Regions from separate parts of the Neoaquamicrobium sediminum genome, predicted to be linked through region 1. Evidence: predicted binding sites of a transcription regulator. Region 1 holds the regulator's gene; each other region holds the start of a gene.
What was found. Region 1 encodes LexA, which represses DNA repair genes until DNA is damaged. Its sites were predicted from a motif close to TGTTCNNNNTGTGTTCNG; they were not measured.

Region 1 (3,797 bases):
CTGACGGTCATCGGTCAATCGATAGCCGGCCAGCGCTTCGATGGCGCGGTCGGCGCCGGCGAGGCCGTACGCATCTTCACAGGCGCACCTGTCCCCGAAGGCGCGGATGCGGTTCTGCTTCAGGAAGATGCCGAGCCGGACGAAGACGGACTAACCATCCGCGCCAGCGAAGCGGTCACCCCTGGCCGTCACGTAAGGGCTGCCGGGCTCGATTTCCGCGTCGGCGACATCCTTTTGGCCAAAGGCCGGGCGCTCGACGCTGCAGCGCTGTCGCTCGCAGCAGCCGGCAACCACCCGCTCCTTTCGGTGGTGCGCACGCCGCTGGTCGCGATCCTGGCCACGGGCAGCGAGTTGCTGCCGCCCGGTTCGGAACCCGGGCCCGACCAGATCATCGCATCGAACGGCTATGGGGTCGCGGCGCTGGCGCGCGATGCAGGCGCTCGGGTGCTGGATCTCGGCATCGCGCCTGACGATCGCGGCGTGCTTGCCGAGCGCGTCCGTGACGCAATCTCGGCCGGTGCCGACGTGATCGTGACGCTCGGCGGTGCTTCGGTCGGCGACCACGACCTCGTCCGCGAGGTGCTTACTGGCGAAGGCATGGCGCTCGAGTTCTGGAAGATCGCCATGCGCCCCGGCAAGCCGCTGATGTTCGGCAGACTAGCCGAGACCCGTGTACTCGGCCTGCCGGGAAATCCGGTTTCAAGCCTCGTCTGCGCGCATCTGTTCCTGAAACCGCTGCTCGCGAAGCTTGGCGGCCGCCCACATGTTGCCGACATAAGGGAAGCCGTCCTTGGCGAAGCCATGAAGGCCAACGATCACCGGCAGGATTATGTCCGCGCGGCAGCGACGCTTGAGGACGGGCGCCTCGTTGCAAGGCCGTTCGCCGTGCAGGATTCCTCGATGCTGACGACACTGGCGCACGCCAACGCGCTCATCATCCGCGAACCGAACGTGGCCGCGTCGGAGGCGGGTGATGCCTGCCGCGTGTTGATGCTGCGCTGAGCCTGGCTTGGGCAATAAGGGCGGCCTCGAGCTGCCAAGTTCACGATAATTTAAGCCGTTGCGGAACACAACTGGAACAGATAGTGTTTGTTCTGGTTTTGTTTATGGACTGATTCCCAAAAGGGGCAACAGAATGCTGACGCGCAAGCAACACGAACTGCTTCTCTTCATCCATGAAAGGCTGAAGGAAACTGGCATTCCCCCTTCCTTCGACGAGATGAAGGAGGCGCTCGACCTCGCTTCCAAGTCCGGTATTCACCGCCTGATTACGGCGCTCGAGGAGCGCGGCTTCATTCGACGCCTGCCCAACAGGGCACGTGCGCTGGAAGTGCTGCGGCTGCCGGACTCGATCGCGCCGGGGCTCAATGCGGCCAAAAAGTTCTCGCCCAGCGTCATTCAAGGCAGCCTTGGCCGAGCGCCTGAACCCTCGCGCATCCAGGCTGCCAGCAATGACGATGATGCCGGTGCGGCCGTTGCGATTCCCGTAATGGGCCGGATTGCCGCCGGCGTGCCGATCGAGGCGATCCAGCACAGGACGCATTCGATCAGCGTTCCGCCGGAAATGCTTTCGGGCGGCGAGCACTACGCACTCGAGGTCAAGGGCGACTCGATGATCGAGGCTGGCATCTTCGACGGCGACACCGTCATCATCCGCGACGGCCAGACCGCCAATCCCGGCGACATCGTGGTGGCGCTCGTCGACGATGAGGAAGCAACCCTCAAGCGGTTCCGCCGCAAGGGCGCCTCGATCGCACTGGAGGCCGCCAATCCGGCCTACGAAACCCGTATCTTCGGTCCCGATCGCGTGAAGGTGCAAGGCAGGCTTGTCGGGCTTATTCGGCGGTATTGAGCGGCCCTTAGACAAGGTCATGCTCGACTGAGGATGAGCATGAGGGGCGGATTGATCGAATCCAACCTATTGGGCTCTATGCACGTCAAGGAATAGCCCGTCGGGCAGCAGGATTCCCGGGCGATGCACACCCTCCCTCATGCTGAGATGCGAGCCCCCGGGTCTTGCCTTCGGCGAGCCCGAGGACAGGCTCCGCGAGCCTTGAAGGACGCACCGATCAGCGCTTCCGCTGCAAAGGTATCGCGGCAGCCGGCGGGGTGTTACTCACCTTGCGATTTCTGCCAGGGTGGAAGTCCCCTCGCCTCCCGCGAATACTGCCGGTGCGCGTGCCAGTGCCGATAAGGTTCGCGGATCGCGAAACGGATGTTTGGGTATAAAGCCGGTCTCGCGGAAGTGCGATCCAAGTCGCTGGCGCCTGTGCCAGGGCTTGCTCCGGTCCCGCGTGTTTCCCTGATGATGTCGTTCTCGAAGACGATCTCGGCGCTGCCGCGGCGGGCCAGATCGCGCTTGGTGATGACCGCAACGCTGCTATCCCGGCAAGGATTGTTCGCAGTGGCGTCGTCGATGACGATCAGGCTGGCATAAGAACACGCAGTCGAAGCCGTTCGTTCGCCGTCGGCGTGAACGACTATGCCGCCGCCGCCATGGCGCGCTATGCAAAGCCCTTCGCCGCACCGGAAAGGCAACTCGCTCTCATCGTCACTCAGGGCGGCATGAGGCGGGAGCCCGGCATCACCTTCGATGGGCCAAACCAGTTCGCCGGCTTGTGCGGCCCGCTGCCAATTCTGGATGGTAAAGGCGCTTGGTCGCGCGCGGTTGACGGCGAGGCGCCCATTGCCGCGATCGACAGCAACGAGCCGCGCGTCCTCCGAGACGAAGACATGCGGCAACTGCCGTGTCGCGATCAGGAACGCCCCGGCGATGAGCAGCGGAAGTGCTGCCCAGCGCAGGGCGCTGCCAGCCATCGTCAGGATCGCCAGCGCTGCGGTCAGCATCAGCACCGCCGAAAGCGGGATCGCGCCGGTGGCGTCGAATGCCGATCGCTCGGCAAGCCACACGGCTATCGAATTCATCGCGGATATGCCCATCCCCATCGCATACAACGCCGGCCCTTCGAGGCCGAAGGGCATCAACAGGCATGCGAGCACCGCCGCCGGCATGACGACGGCGGAGACGAATGGCATTGCCGCAAGGTTGGCGACGAGGCCGAGCGGCGAAACCTGCTGGAAGTGCCATGCGGTGAAAAGCGCCGTTGCGAGACCCGCGACGACTGACGTCAGCGACAGTCCCGAGACGTATTTCATGCCCGTTGTGAAGGCCAGCCGCACGGGACCGTACTTTGCGGCCTGTCGGCGCGGCGTCCGCCTTTCGCGGTACGAGGCCCAGGCCGCGTAAGCGGCCACAAGCGCGGCGGTTGCGGCAAACGACATGTGGAAGCTCGGCCCCATCACCTCATGCGGGGCAATCAGCAGGATGATGACGGCCGATATGGCAAGGTTGCGCATCGTGAGCGCCGCGCGGTCGACCATGACCGCAAGCAGCATCACCGCAAGCATGGTGAAGCTGCGCTGCGCGGCAATGCCTGCGCCCGAAATGACGAGGTAGGCCGCCGTCGCGGTGAGCGCACCGAAGGCGGCATATTTCTTCGCCGGCCATCGCGACGAAAAGCCCGGTGCAAGCGCAAAGGCGGTTCGCAAGCCGAACATAACGGTCCCGGCCACCAGGGCCATATGCAGGCCGGAGATGGAGATGACGTGATAGAGCCCGACCACCCGCAGTGCCTCGTTCATCTCTTCCGGTATGCCTGCGCGGATACCCGTAATCAGCGCGGCCGCGATAGCGCCCTCAGGGCCGCCGATGCTGGCCGCGATGTCCTGCGCCATGCGCGTACGCCAGCCCTCCACCCATGCGGCGGCGGCAGTCATCAACCCGGGTTTGTCTGCCG
Region 2 (3,797 bases), on a different contig from region 1:
CCGCGATTCTTGGCGGCTTCGATGAAGACTTTGAGGTTGGCGCGCGCCGCCGCCTGGCCGACGAATTCGTCAAGCGACTGCGGACGTAGCGTCTGCTCGACGTCCTCGCCGCGCTTTTCTGCCGATATGAGACGGGGGGCGGTGTTCATGGCTTTTTCATTTCACGCGGCGCGCTTCGGCACAAGCCTGCTCACCGCGCCAGTTCCTTCAGCCCGAGCCGGATGAGCTTGGCCGCATCCGCATCCTCGCCGGCGGCTTTCATGGCAGCCGCGACGGCGTTTGCAGCCATGTCGCGCGAGTAGCCGAGATTGGTCAGCGCCGAGATCGCGTCGGCAATCGGCGCCGGCGCCACGCCTTCGCCGATCTCCTGCTTGAAGCCGATCGTGCCGGATGCATCGCCTGCGAAGGCGGGCGCCTTCGATTTAAGCTCGGTGACGATGCGCTCGGCTACCTTCTTGCCGACGCCCGGCGCCCTGGCCACCATGGCGATGTCGCGCAGCGCGATCGCGTTGGCGAGTTCCGAAGGCGACAGGGTCGACAGCACCGCCAGCGCGACCTTGGCGCCGACGCCCTGGACATTGTTTTGCAGCAGGCGGAACCACTCCCGCTCTAGCACCGTCGCGAAACCGTAGAGCCGGATCATGTCCTCGCGCACATAGGTCTCGATGAAGAGCACGGCCGCCTCGCCCCTGCCGGGCAGCGCCGCCAGCGTACGAGCCGGGCAATAAGCAACATAGCCGACGCCGTGAACGTCGATAATGCAGTGATCCTCGTCGATCTCGTCGACCGTTCCCTTGAGCTTGCCGATCATCCCCGCCACCCGCTCGTTGTTTTAACCGGCCGCCGCAAGTGCGGCCGCCGCCAGCCGCCCCGTCACGCTCTGGCGATGGTGAACATGGCAGATGGCGATGGCGAGCGCATCCGCCGCATCGTCGCTGTCGAAGGACGCTCGCGGCATCAGCACGCGCACCATCATATGAATCTGCTTCTTGTCGCCATGGCCGACGCCGATCACCGCCTTCTTGACGGCGTTGGGTGCATATTCCGAAACCTGCAGGCCGGCCAGCGCCGGCACCAGCATCGCGACGCCGCGCGCCTGGCCGAGCTTCAGCGTCGCGGTCGCGTCCTTGTTGACGAATGTCTGCTCGACGGCCGCCTCGTGCGGCATCTGCCCGTGCACGATTGCAGACAGACCGTCGTGGATCTGACGCAGGCGAGATGCGAGGTCGTCCTTGTCGTTCGAGCGCACCGTGCCGGCCGCGACAAAGCGCAGCGTGTTGCCCTGTGCCTCCACCACACCCCAGCCGGTGCGGCGCAGGCCGGGGTCGATGCCGATGACGCGAATCGTGTCGTTCATGATGTCACCCTAGTCCGATCATCGGGCAATGCCATGGAAAAGTGAACAAACCGGCAACAAATGGCAGGGCTGTGTGCTGGACCAGCGTTGCGGTTCCCCCCTTGTACTGTCTCTATGCGGTCTCGGGCTGTATCGCCTTGCCGCAACTTCCGATCGCATACAGCCGGACAAGATGAACCTTCCGCCGCTCGACCTTTCAATGATGACCCTGCTGGCAGTCGTGCTCGTTGCCGGCGTTGCCAAGGGACTGTCCGGCTTCGGCACCGGCATGATCGTGGCTCCGGTGGCGGGTGCCTTGTATGGGCCGAAGGCGGCCCTGGTCATTATCGTCATCATCGACTCGCTGCCATCCGTGCCTGTCACGGTGCCGGCGCTGCGTATCGCGCGCTGGCAGGAAGTGCTGCCGGTCACGCTTGGACTGTTCCTTCTGTTCCCGGCGGGCATCTGGCTGCTGACACATGGCGACGAGACGGTGCTGCGCTGGATGATCTGTGGCGCAATCCTATGCTGTGTCTTCGTGTTGTGGACGGGCTGGCGCTATAAGGGCCCGCGCAACCGGCTCACTTCGCTGGGCGTTGGCGGTGTGGCGGGCGTGCTCTCCGGCGTGGCGTCGATACCCGGCCCGCCCGTCATCGCCTACTGGATGGCGAGCGGGATCCCGGCCACCATCATCAGGGCCAACCTGCTGTCGCTGTTCCTGCTCGGGGAGTTCGTCTCGATCGGCAATCTCTGGTTTGCCGGGCTGTTCCAGCGAGACATCGTCACGCTGGGGCTGCTGGCTGCGCCTGCCTATTTCGTCGGCATTCTTGCCGGCTGGGCGATGTTTTCCCGAGGCGGCGAGTGGCTCTACCGGATGGTGACCTTCGCGCTCGTCGTCATGGCGGCGCTGCTGGCGCTGCCCGCCTTCGATAGCGTTTTCGATGCAATTGCCCGCCAACTGGCCGGATAGCGACTACCCGCGGGCAAAAGCCGTGTGCAGCAGATTGATCTGGTCAGACACCGGGTTGCCGCGCTGCGGGGCCACGTAGCGCTGGCTCGCCGACTCGCCGTAGATCTCGTCGTCCATACGACGCACCAGCGCCTGAAGACGCAGCGAATGATCGACGATCGTGCGGAAAGTGTCCGGCAATTCGGTCCAGCCAGCCGTGTCGGTCGGTGCTGAGGTCGTGTCGAGCCGTACCTTGGCCTTCTCGGCGGCCACCTGGTCGCGGGTCATCTCACCGGAGTTCGCAGCGCGCTGGAGCAGCAGCCACGAGGCAATCTGCATCAGCCGTGTCGTCAGCCGCATCGACTCTGCAGCGTATAGTGTCGCGCCGACGCGCGTCAGCGTCTTTGCGGCCGCTCGGCCTTCACCGTCGAGATATTCGGCAGCCCGTTCAACCAGCGTCATGCCTTCGTTGTAGAGGGGCTTGAAGGAATTGGAAAAGACGCGCCTCTCGGCGAGCTTGATCGTGTTGGTTTCCCCGTGACCCTGCTCTTGCATGACCTGCACCCCGCGAATTTACTGACGCTGCATTCCCTCGTCCGGCGGTCCCGGCTCTCGGTCGCCGGTGCCTAAACGATATCGACCGGACTTTGATCCCTCGGCCTTCCGAAGGCAAGCACGTGTTTAACGAAAGGTTAACGCGGTCGAGATGGCGGAAATAAGGGAACCGGGCATAAAAAAAGAGCCGCAAAGGCGGCTCTCAGGAGTTAACAGGGAGGCGTCAAACGGAGTGGCCCAGCCACTCGGTAAGAATCCAGATCACTGGATGCACACAGTAATGCCATGTAAAGCTTAATCGAAGCTTAACAGGATGGTTAATTTTGATCGAAACTGTATCGATCCGGAACAGATCAACGCTGCGGCACGCCTCATCATAAGTGTCTGGAAGCGGGTGATTCGTGGTCTCTCGCCTGAAGCAGATGCTTGACCGCGCAGCGGTTTTTCGCGCTACAAAGTAACCCACGTGTCCGGAGCCCGCCATGTTCGCCCATATCCCGCTGATGATCGTTCCCTTCGTCGTCTTTAACCTCGGCCTTGCGGGGCTGTTCGGCGACCTCGGCGACCCGTGGCAGGCGGAGATGTTCTCGCTGACCATGCTCTCGGGCGGCATATGGGCCATGAGCATCGCCGATATGATCGTGCTGCTTGCGCTGGCGCTGCTGTTCGTCGAGATCGTCAAGGCGACCCGTACGTCGAACGCTTCCGTGGTCGACCACCTGCTTTCAACCTTCGTTTTCGTGGCGTTCCTTGTCGAATTCCTGCTTGTGCGGCAGGCGGCCAGCTCGCTGTTCTTCATCCTGATGGCGATTACGTTGGTCGACGTTCTGGCAGGGTTCGCAGTGTCGCTCCGTGCGGCCTCGCGCGACGTGAATTTCCGCTAACAGGCCGGAGCTGAGCATGCGCGATTTCGACCAACCCGGACGGTCACCCGTCATCGCGGAAAACGGCATGGCG
Region 3 (3,797 bases), on a different contig from region 1:
TGCAGGAAGGTTCGCTGCTTGCCGTTCCCGGTCCGAGTAATCGCCGCAGCTATCCGACGCTGCAATTCAATCGCGACGGTACGGTTGTCCCTGGCATGAAGGCCGTTCGCGACGCTTTGCAGACCACCAACGCCTGGATTGTGCTCAACTTCCTCTCCCGTCCGGACGACAGGCTCGACAATCGCAAGCCGATCGACCTGTTGAGATCCGGTGAACTGGAACTCGTAGTTGAAGCCGCGAGGCGACACAGCGCGCAAGGGGCGTGAGCGGCCCGCTCCCTCCCGCCGATCTGCATGGGCGTCAACCGGAACTCATCGAGCGTCCGGCAGACAAGGAGCTTCACCGCTTCTACACAGCGAAGTGCGAGCCAATCTTCTTTGACACGTCGCAGGACGGTCGTTTCAATGCCCCGGACGGCTCATATGGTGTTCTCTACGCCGCCAGGCAGGGGGCCGGCGCCTTCGCAGAGACGTTCCTGCGCAAGCCCGGCGGCACGCTGATCGACACCGATCTACTCCAGCGCAAGGCTCATGTCCTTCTTGCCGCCACCAGGAAGGTGACACTGATCCGGCTTGCCGGTTCGGGTCTCGCCCGGCTTGGGGCCACGGCCGAGGTGACCCATAGCGGGCTGCCGTATGACGTTCCGCAAGCGTGGTCGGCGGCTCTTTTCGGGCACCCGATAGGGGCCGATGGCATTGCCTACCATGCCCGGCATGACGACACGGAGCTCTGCTATGCGATCTTCGACCGGTCAGCCAGTCCAATTGACGAGGTCGACCGCGAAGTCGACCTGGATCGGGACTGGTTCTGGCGGATTGCCGAGCACTACGGTGTCGGGCTTGCCCAGTAGCCCTTGGATTTTCCGCGTGGTAGATTAGTTCGTCGACGCCGTTTGGAAAAGAATCGTGACATGCGTGACGACGAACTCGACTTTATCATCCTCAAGTGCCGGCTCGCAAAGAAGGGTCATTTCAAGAACCTTTCAACGACCGAAAAGTTGGCCGCGGCGATGGTCTGGAACCGGCCGGATTGGTTGGCCAGCACGGGCTATACATTCGCTGAAGCAATCGATCGTCTCGGTCCGGTTTGGCTGGCGCGGATTCCCGCTGCCGAACGCGTATTGCGGGACGAAGAAGCCTCAAATAGCGCCGCGTGAATCCAATTCTTCTTCCTGGCAGCGCGCGACTCAGTGTAGATCGGACGAAGTCAAACCTTTGCTTGCGACGTCGCAACATGGCTTCCGAACCCGCAATCTGGAACTGCAAAGATGTACTGGAGCCCTTCAGGTGGCTCAGCCCCAGGGTAGTCCAGGTGCAGCGAGATCTATTCGAACCGGAAATTCGAGAAGCCTGGCGCGACAAGGTCTTCGCAGCAATGGCGCTCTGCCCGCAGCATCGGTTCGTTCTTAGTACGGCGTATCCCAGTATCTACCGCCACTACGTGCAGACGATCGCAAGCGACCGTTCAGAGTACGTTACATGGCGGGTCTCAGCGTCATTTATTCTCGACGATCTGGGATTGGGATATTTGGCAACTGGTGAAGGGCCCAAGTGGCCTTTGGTCAACGTCGAGCTCATTGACTAACGAGGAGAGCGGCGATCAACCCCGGCCCGGTCGGTTGCCAGCAAGCTCAGACCCGTGAGCGTCAAACCCCATATCGGTGCGCCAGGGTTGGCCGACGTTGTTGACGACCTACACGTCACACTTATCGACCTTTAGGCAGTCCGGCCGCCACGCGCCGAGCGACTTGCTCCATCAGCCAGCAAACAGGTCCAGCTGCCGATCATCAGCGTGGAAATTGTGGACCCATTCAGCGCGACGCCGCGCATACTCTTCGTCGAACCGATCGCGCTCGAAAAACCAGACCCGCATCAAGGGATAGATACGCTCCTCGTAAAGCTGGCGGTGTTCCTTCGTCAGCTTGTCGAAATCCCAATCGTCGAGCAGGTAGGCGACCTCGTCCTCAGGCCGCCCATCATCGAAATATCCGGCCTCGCAGATTTCCTCGAGGATACCGGCCTCGGCCGTCTCGAACTGCCATTCGCTTTCAGCGTCGCCCTCGACAGGGATCATGATCGTCATCGGCCTCTACTCCACTCGCCTTGTCCTCCGTTGGAGGTCTTCTCGTGCCGCTACGGCATCGACCCTCGGTCACGAGTCGGATTGACTCTTTGTCGGGTTGAGAACAAATGTAGAACATACCGCAGGCAGGATGCGTTTCAAGGGCTAGATGAGTGCCGCCGCTACCAGAGCTGTCATCGCCGACCTTCGAGCCCGAATCGCCGGGCTCGAACGCGGCCATGCGCGCGGGCGCACGGTGCTGCCCTTCGGGGTTCCCGAGATCGACCGGGTTCTGCCGGGAGGCGGGCTGGCGTGCGGGGCGCTGCACGAGGTCGCCGGCGGCGGTGCCGGCGTGGTCGACGGCGCTGCATCCGCATCGTTTGCCGCCGGCCTTGCGGCGCGCACCGCGGGCAGCGTGCTTTGGGTGGTCACGCGACCAGACCTGTTTGCTCCGGCTCTCGCCCAGGTCGGCCTTGCGCCCGGCCGCGTCATCTATGTCGAGGCCGGTGACGAAACCACGGTGCTTGCCTGCTTCGAGGAAGGCCTTCGTCACGGCGGCCTCGGAGCGGTCGTGGCCGAGCTTGCCCGCCTGTCCGCGGACAAATCGCGCCGCTTGCAGCTTGCTGCCGAGAAATCCGGCACGCTCGGCATCGCCATTCGCCGGTGGCGGCGTCAATCCGACGCCACCGATTTCGGACAGCCGACCGCCGCGGTCAGCCGCTGGCGTGTTTCCGCTCTCCCCTCCCGGCCGCTCCCGGTCCCGGGCGTAGGCCGCGCCCGCTGGCGGCTCGAGCTGCTGCGCGTGCGGGCAGGGGAAAGCGCCGACTTCGAAGTGGAAGCCTGCGATGACAAGGGTTGTATCGCTCTATTTTCCGACCTGGCCGACCGACCGGCTGCGGCGCAAGCTCGGCGCATCGGCGCCGGCGGCTGAGACTCCCATCGTCATGTTCGGCCGGCAGGGTCAACGTCGCGTCGTGCTCGCCCTCGATGTTGCGGCCCGAAGGGCAGGGCTTCGACTCGGAATACCCGCAAGCAAGGCCCAGGTCCTCGTTCCCCACCTGGTGAGCGTCGAGATGGAAGCTTCCGAGGACGCCGCGGCGCTCGAGCGCGTCGCGCTCTGGGTGCTGCGCTATGCGCCGATCGTTGCACCCGACCCGCCCGATGGAATTGTAATCGACACCACCGGCGCCGACCATCTGCATGGCGGCGAACGCGCCATGCTCGAGGATCTGGTCGCGCGCATGGAGGCGTCCGGCATTGCCGCGCGCGCCGCGATCGCCGACGCCTGGGGCGCCGCTCATGCCGCGGCCCGCTATCTTGCGCGCCCCATCTGCATCATCCCTCCGGCACACACCGAGGCCGCTACCCGTGACCTGCCGGTCGCCGCGCTGCGATTGCAGCCGCATATCGTCGAGGGCCTCCATACGCTCGGCTTCGAGCGGATAGGCGAGATCGAGGATGCGCCGCACGCTCCGCTCGCGCTGCGCTTCGGCCCCGAGATCATCCGCAGGCTCGACCAAGCGATGGCCCGGGCATCGGAGGTCTTCGAGCCGGTACGCTCCCCGGACCGCCCTGAGGCAAGGCGCGTCTTCGGCGAACCGATCGGGACCGCCGACCAGATCGGCCACCATACCGCCGAACTCGTTGACCAGCTCTGCGCCGTGCTCGAGACGAAGGGCCTGGGCGTGCGGCGCCTCGACCTCCTGCTTCGCCGCGTCGACAATCGCATCGAGGCA
Region 4 (3,797 bases), 230 kb from region 1:
CAAGGAGAACAGCCGGGACGACTCTGCCCCGGCGTTTATTGCGCCGGCTGCTGGGCTCCGGCCGCTTCGGTGATGTGGCCGTTGATCTGCTGCGCCAGGTCGGGATTGGTCTGTGCCGCCTGGATGATCGTGTTGTACTCCTCGACCGAAATGCCGTCGGCGTTGTTGACCGCCTCGACCATCTTTTCACCCGCCTCCTGCTGAAGTCGCTGCTGGTCTTCTGTTGTGCCTGCAGCCTCGATCTGCGGCTTGTAGCTCTCGGTGACCTTGGTCACCTCGAGAAAGGCGACGGCGAAGGATTTCAGCTTCGTCTCGTCCATCGCAGGTGCGGCGGCGGCAGGTGCTTCTGGCTGCGGCGCGGCTTCCGCCGGCGGTGGTGTTTGCGGCGCGGCATCCTGGGCGTTGGCAGCGCCAAGCACAGTGCCGGTGACGATAGCGAGCGCGGAAAGGCCCGACAGCAAGATCCTGTTCAAACTCATGTTTCAATTCCTCTTCTTGGTCCGTGCGGACGGGAAAAGACCCTCGCAGCACCGACTCTCCGGTCGGGTTACGGAACCCCGCCGCGGAACGAAGCGCGCGAAGCTGCCAAGACTGTGGCAAGCTCAGCCGAATGACGCGGCAGCACGGTCACTTTGTCCGAACGAAAGAGACATTTCTTTACTGAGCCTGCCGGCGGACGCTGCAATCAACGTTCCGGGCTGGGCACGTGCTGCGGCTTCTGTCACCGAACGAGCCCGGCCGTTTCGCCCCGGGTTTTCCCGGCCGCAACATCGCAGCGCCCAACGAACCTATTTGGCTGGAAAGCGGGTTAAGCCGTGCCGGTTTATGCAGGCGAGACCGGAATGAGCAGCCGCAGCGCCGGCGGTTTCGTCAGGTCCACATCGTGCGGGTATTCTTCCCGGTGGTGAAAGTGACGCTTGTCCCAGGAAAGACTCCGGGTTTTCACCCAGTCGATCATTCGCACATAATGTGCGACCACCTCTCCGTCGCCGGCTCCATGCCAGGAACTCGCCAGCGTCATTTCAGGCAGAACAAGCGATCCGAACCCCTCCGGCAGTTCGCCTGCGTCATCCATCGCAATGCCGACGAAGTAGCGGAAACCGTCCGGCCGGTCGTTCCACGACAGCCCGACGATCGGGCTGCGCCAGCCGCTTTCCCGCCGCGCCGCGAAGGCCTGAACGTCTCGGATAACGGAATGGATCGCCCCTCGCGCCGCCTCTCCGTAGCTGCCTTCCCAATAAAGACCGCAAAGCCGGTGAGCGGGCCGCTCGGTCAGGGCAATGCCCTGATCCGCCGCTGCGGCCTCGCTGCACAGAAGGCACATGGGAGAGCCTTAGAAAGGGATCTCGTCGTCCAGGTCGCGCGAGTATCCGCCGCCGCCGCCACCGCCGCCGCGACCCTGATCGCCTGGTCCGGACTGGCCGAAATCGGAGCCGCGCCCGCCGCCCTGGGAGCCGCCGCGATCGTAGCCGACCTGGCCGCCGCCGCCCTCACCGCGTGTGTCGAGCATCTGCAGCTCGCCGCGGAACTTCTGCAGCACGACCTCGGTCGTGTAGCGATCCTGTCCCTGCTGGTCCTGCCATTTGCGGGTCTGGAGCTGGCCCTCGAGATAAACCTTCGCGCCTTTCTTCAGGTACTGCTCGGCGACCTTGGCAAGGTTGTCGTTGAAGATGACGACGTTGTGCCACTCGGTCTTCTCGCGCCGCTCCCCGGACTGCTTGTCGCGCCATGTCTCGGAGGTGGCGATGCGCAGGTTGACGACCGGGTCGCCGGAGTTGAGCCGGCGGATTTCCGGATCGGCGCCCAGATTACCCACCAGAATGACCTTGTTGACGCTACCCGCCATGACGCTCTCCTGCGCTCGTCCTAAACCTGACATCGATGTCGCGGCACATTATCCGAACGCCCTCGCGGATTCGCCCCGCCGGCCGCCCGCTCGGCGACATCTCCACAGTTTTCATTGTTCTTTATTTGTTCTTTACAAGAGAATGGGGCTCCTGACAATCCCGGCAGCCTCTGCGATTCGGTCGCTGCCGGCGACGAAGAAAGCCCCGCCACGTTCGGGACGTGGTCGGGGCCGTTGAGAGCCTTTGCTCTGTTGCCGGGAATGGATTACCGGCACTTTTTTCGGATGCGTCTCGGGTCGTCGCCCGATGATCCGACTATCTGTCAAATTGTAGGTTGATCGATAACGAGGCCGCGATGTGCCCGCGCCTTCAGGTTATCGTGGCTCCACATCGTGGTGGAGCCTGCTGGGACTGTCCGGCGGGGTCATGCCTCATCTCCCTTTGCAGTTTCTCCTGTCGCAGACGCGCTCAAGCCTTGCCGTGTTTCCGACACCCCTTGGGCGTACCAGGACGACCGCCGAGGCGAGCTTCATCTGACCGGGAGAGCATGACTCCGCCCTGCCCCCACGTCAACCGTCGAGGCTGATCCGGCAACAATTCGTGATCGCCAGTGGCCGCGTCCTCCTGCCAACGGATTGTCAGGAGCTGTTCGCTCTCTGTTCTTTCTGCTTGCCCTGTGTGCGAAAACGCGTGAAAAGCCAGAGGCGGTTTTCCGGAGGCCGCCGGCCTCGACGGACGGCACCAACAACACCATATCCGGGGTCTGGCCGGCTACGACGCCGGCCGTTCTGATGTAAGGCGGCACACGGGACCATGGCGGACCAGAAATTCATCTCCATTCGCGGCGCGCGCGAGCACAATCTCAAGAATGTCGATCTCGACCTGCCGCGCGACCAGTTGATCGTCATGACCGGCCTGTCCGGCTCGGGCAAGTCGTCGCTCGCCTTCGACACCATCTACGCCGAGGGGCAGCGGCGCTACGTGGAGAGCCTGTCGGCCTATGCCCGGCAGTTCCTCGAGATGATGCAGAAGCCGGACGTGGACCAGATCGACGGCCTGTCGCCGGCCATCTCGATCGAGCAGAAGACGACGTCGAAGAACCCGCGCTCGACGGTCGGCACCGTCACCGAGATCTACGACTACATGCGCCTGCTCTTCGCGCGCGTCGGCGTGCCCTATTCGCCGGCAACCGGCCTGCCGATCGAGAGCCAGACGGTCAGCCAGATGGTCGACCGCGTGCTGGCGCTCGACGAAGGCACGCGGCTCTACATCACCGCGCCCATCGTGCGCGGCCGCAAGGGCGAATACCGCAAGGAACTGGCCGAGCTCCAGAAGAAGGGCTTCCAGCGCGTCAAGGTCGACGGCCAGTTCTACGAGATCGGCGAGGTGCCGGCGCTCGACAAGAAATACAAGCACGACATCGACGTGGTGGTCGACCGCGTGGTGGTGCGGCCGGACCTCGCCGCGCGGCTGGCCGACTCGCTCGAAACCGCGCTCAAGCTCGCCGAGGGCATTGCGGTCGCCGAGTTCGCCGACAGGCCGCTCGACGCCAGCCAGACCGGCCAGGAGGCGGTCAACAAGTCCAAGAACGAGACCCACGAGCGCATCCTGTTCTCGGAGAAATTCGCCTGCCCGGTCTCCGGCTTCACGATCCCCGAGATCGAGCCGCGGCTGTTCTCGTTCAACAACCCCTTCGGCGCCTGCCCCACCTGCGACGGGCTCGGCACCCAGCGCGCCATCGACCCGATGCTGGTAGTGCCGGAAGAGCACGTCTCGCTGCGCGAGGGCGCGGTGGCCCCGTGGGCGAAGTCGACCTCGCCCTACTACACGCAGACGCTCGAAGCGCTGGGCAAGGCCTACGGCTTCAAGATCGGCGACCGATGGCGCGACCTGCCGGAGGACGCGAAGGACGCCATCCTGCGCGGCACCGGCGATCGCAAGATCGAGTTC

Region 2: ruvC (crossover junction endodeoxyribonuclease RuvC) is a predicted target of LexA. The motif match lies at 1,399-1,416, and genes of this name have one in related genera.
Region 3: V1479_RS21275 (ImuA family protein) is a predicted target of LexA. The motif match lies at 2,182-2,199, and genes of this name have one in related genera.
Region 4: V1479_RS10685 (single-stranded DNA-binding protein) is a predicted target of LexA. The motif match lies at 1,962-1,979, and genes of this name have one in related genera.

Annotation. Positions count from the first base shown of each region.
Region 1 covers NZ_JAZHFV010000003.1:262,283-266,079, reverse strand. Annotated here, with positions in the region: gene V1479_RS11845 (molybdopterin molybdotransferase MoeA) at 1-1,002, shown strand, start outside; gene lexA (transcriptional repressor LexA) at 1,136-1,852, shown strand; gene V1479_RS11835 (ComEC/Rec2 family competence protein) at 2,113-3,797, opposite strand, start outside.
Region 2 covers NZ_JAZHFV010000004.1:96,414-100,210, forward strand. Annotated here, with positions in the region: gene ruvB (Holliday junction branch migration DNA helicase RuvB) at 1-149, opposite strand, end outside; gene ruvA (Holliday junction branch migration protein RuvA) at 191-811, opposite strand; gene ruvC (crossover junction endodeoxyribonuclease RuvC) at 833-1,357, opposite strand; gene V1479_RS13595 (TSUP family transporter) at 1,530-2,306, shown strand; gene rcdA (protease adaptor protein RcdA) at 2,310-2,840, opposite strand; gene V1479_RS13605 (hypothetical protein) at 3,323-3,724, shown strand; gene V1479_RS13610 (gamma-glutamyltransferase family protein) at 3,741-3,797, shown strand, end outside.
Region 3 covers NZ_JAZHFV010000007.1:170,949-174,745, forward strand. Annotated here, with positions in the region: gene V1479_RS21250 (hypothetical protein) at 1-266, shown strand, start outside; gene V1479_RS21255 (RES family NAD+ phosphorylase) at 263-850, shown strand; gene V1479_RS21260 (hypothetical protein) at 911-1,156, shown strand; gene V1479_RS21265 (DUF5131 family protein) at 1,234-1,584, shown strand; gene V1479_RS21270 (hypothetical protein) at 1,756-2,082, opposite strand; gene V1479_RS21275 (ImuA family protein) at 2,231-2,992, shown strand; gene V1479_RS21280 (DUF6504 family protein) at 2,907-3,797, shown strand, end outside.
Region 4 covers NZ_JAZHFV010000003.1:36,528-40,324, reverse strand. Annotated here, with positions in the region: gene V1479_RS10695 (DUF4168 domain-containing protein) at 36-479, opposite strand; gene V1479_RS10690 (GyrI-like domain-containing protein) at 824-1,324, opposite strand; gene V1479_RS10685 (single-stranded DNA-binding protein) at 1,334-1,846, opposite strand; gene uvrA (excinuclease ABC subunit UvrA) at 2,661-3,797, shown strand, end outside.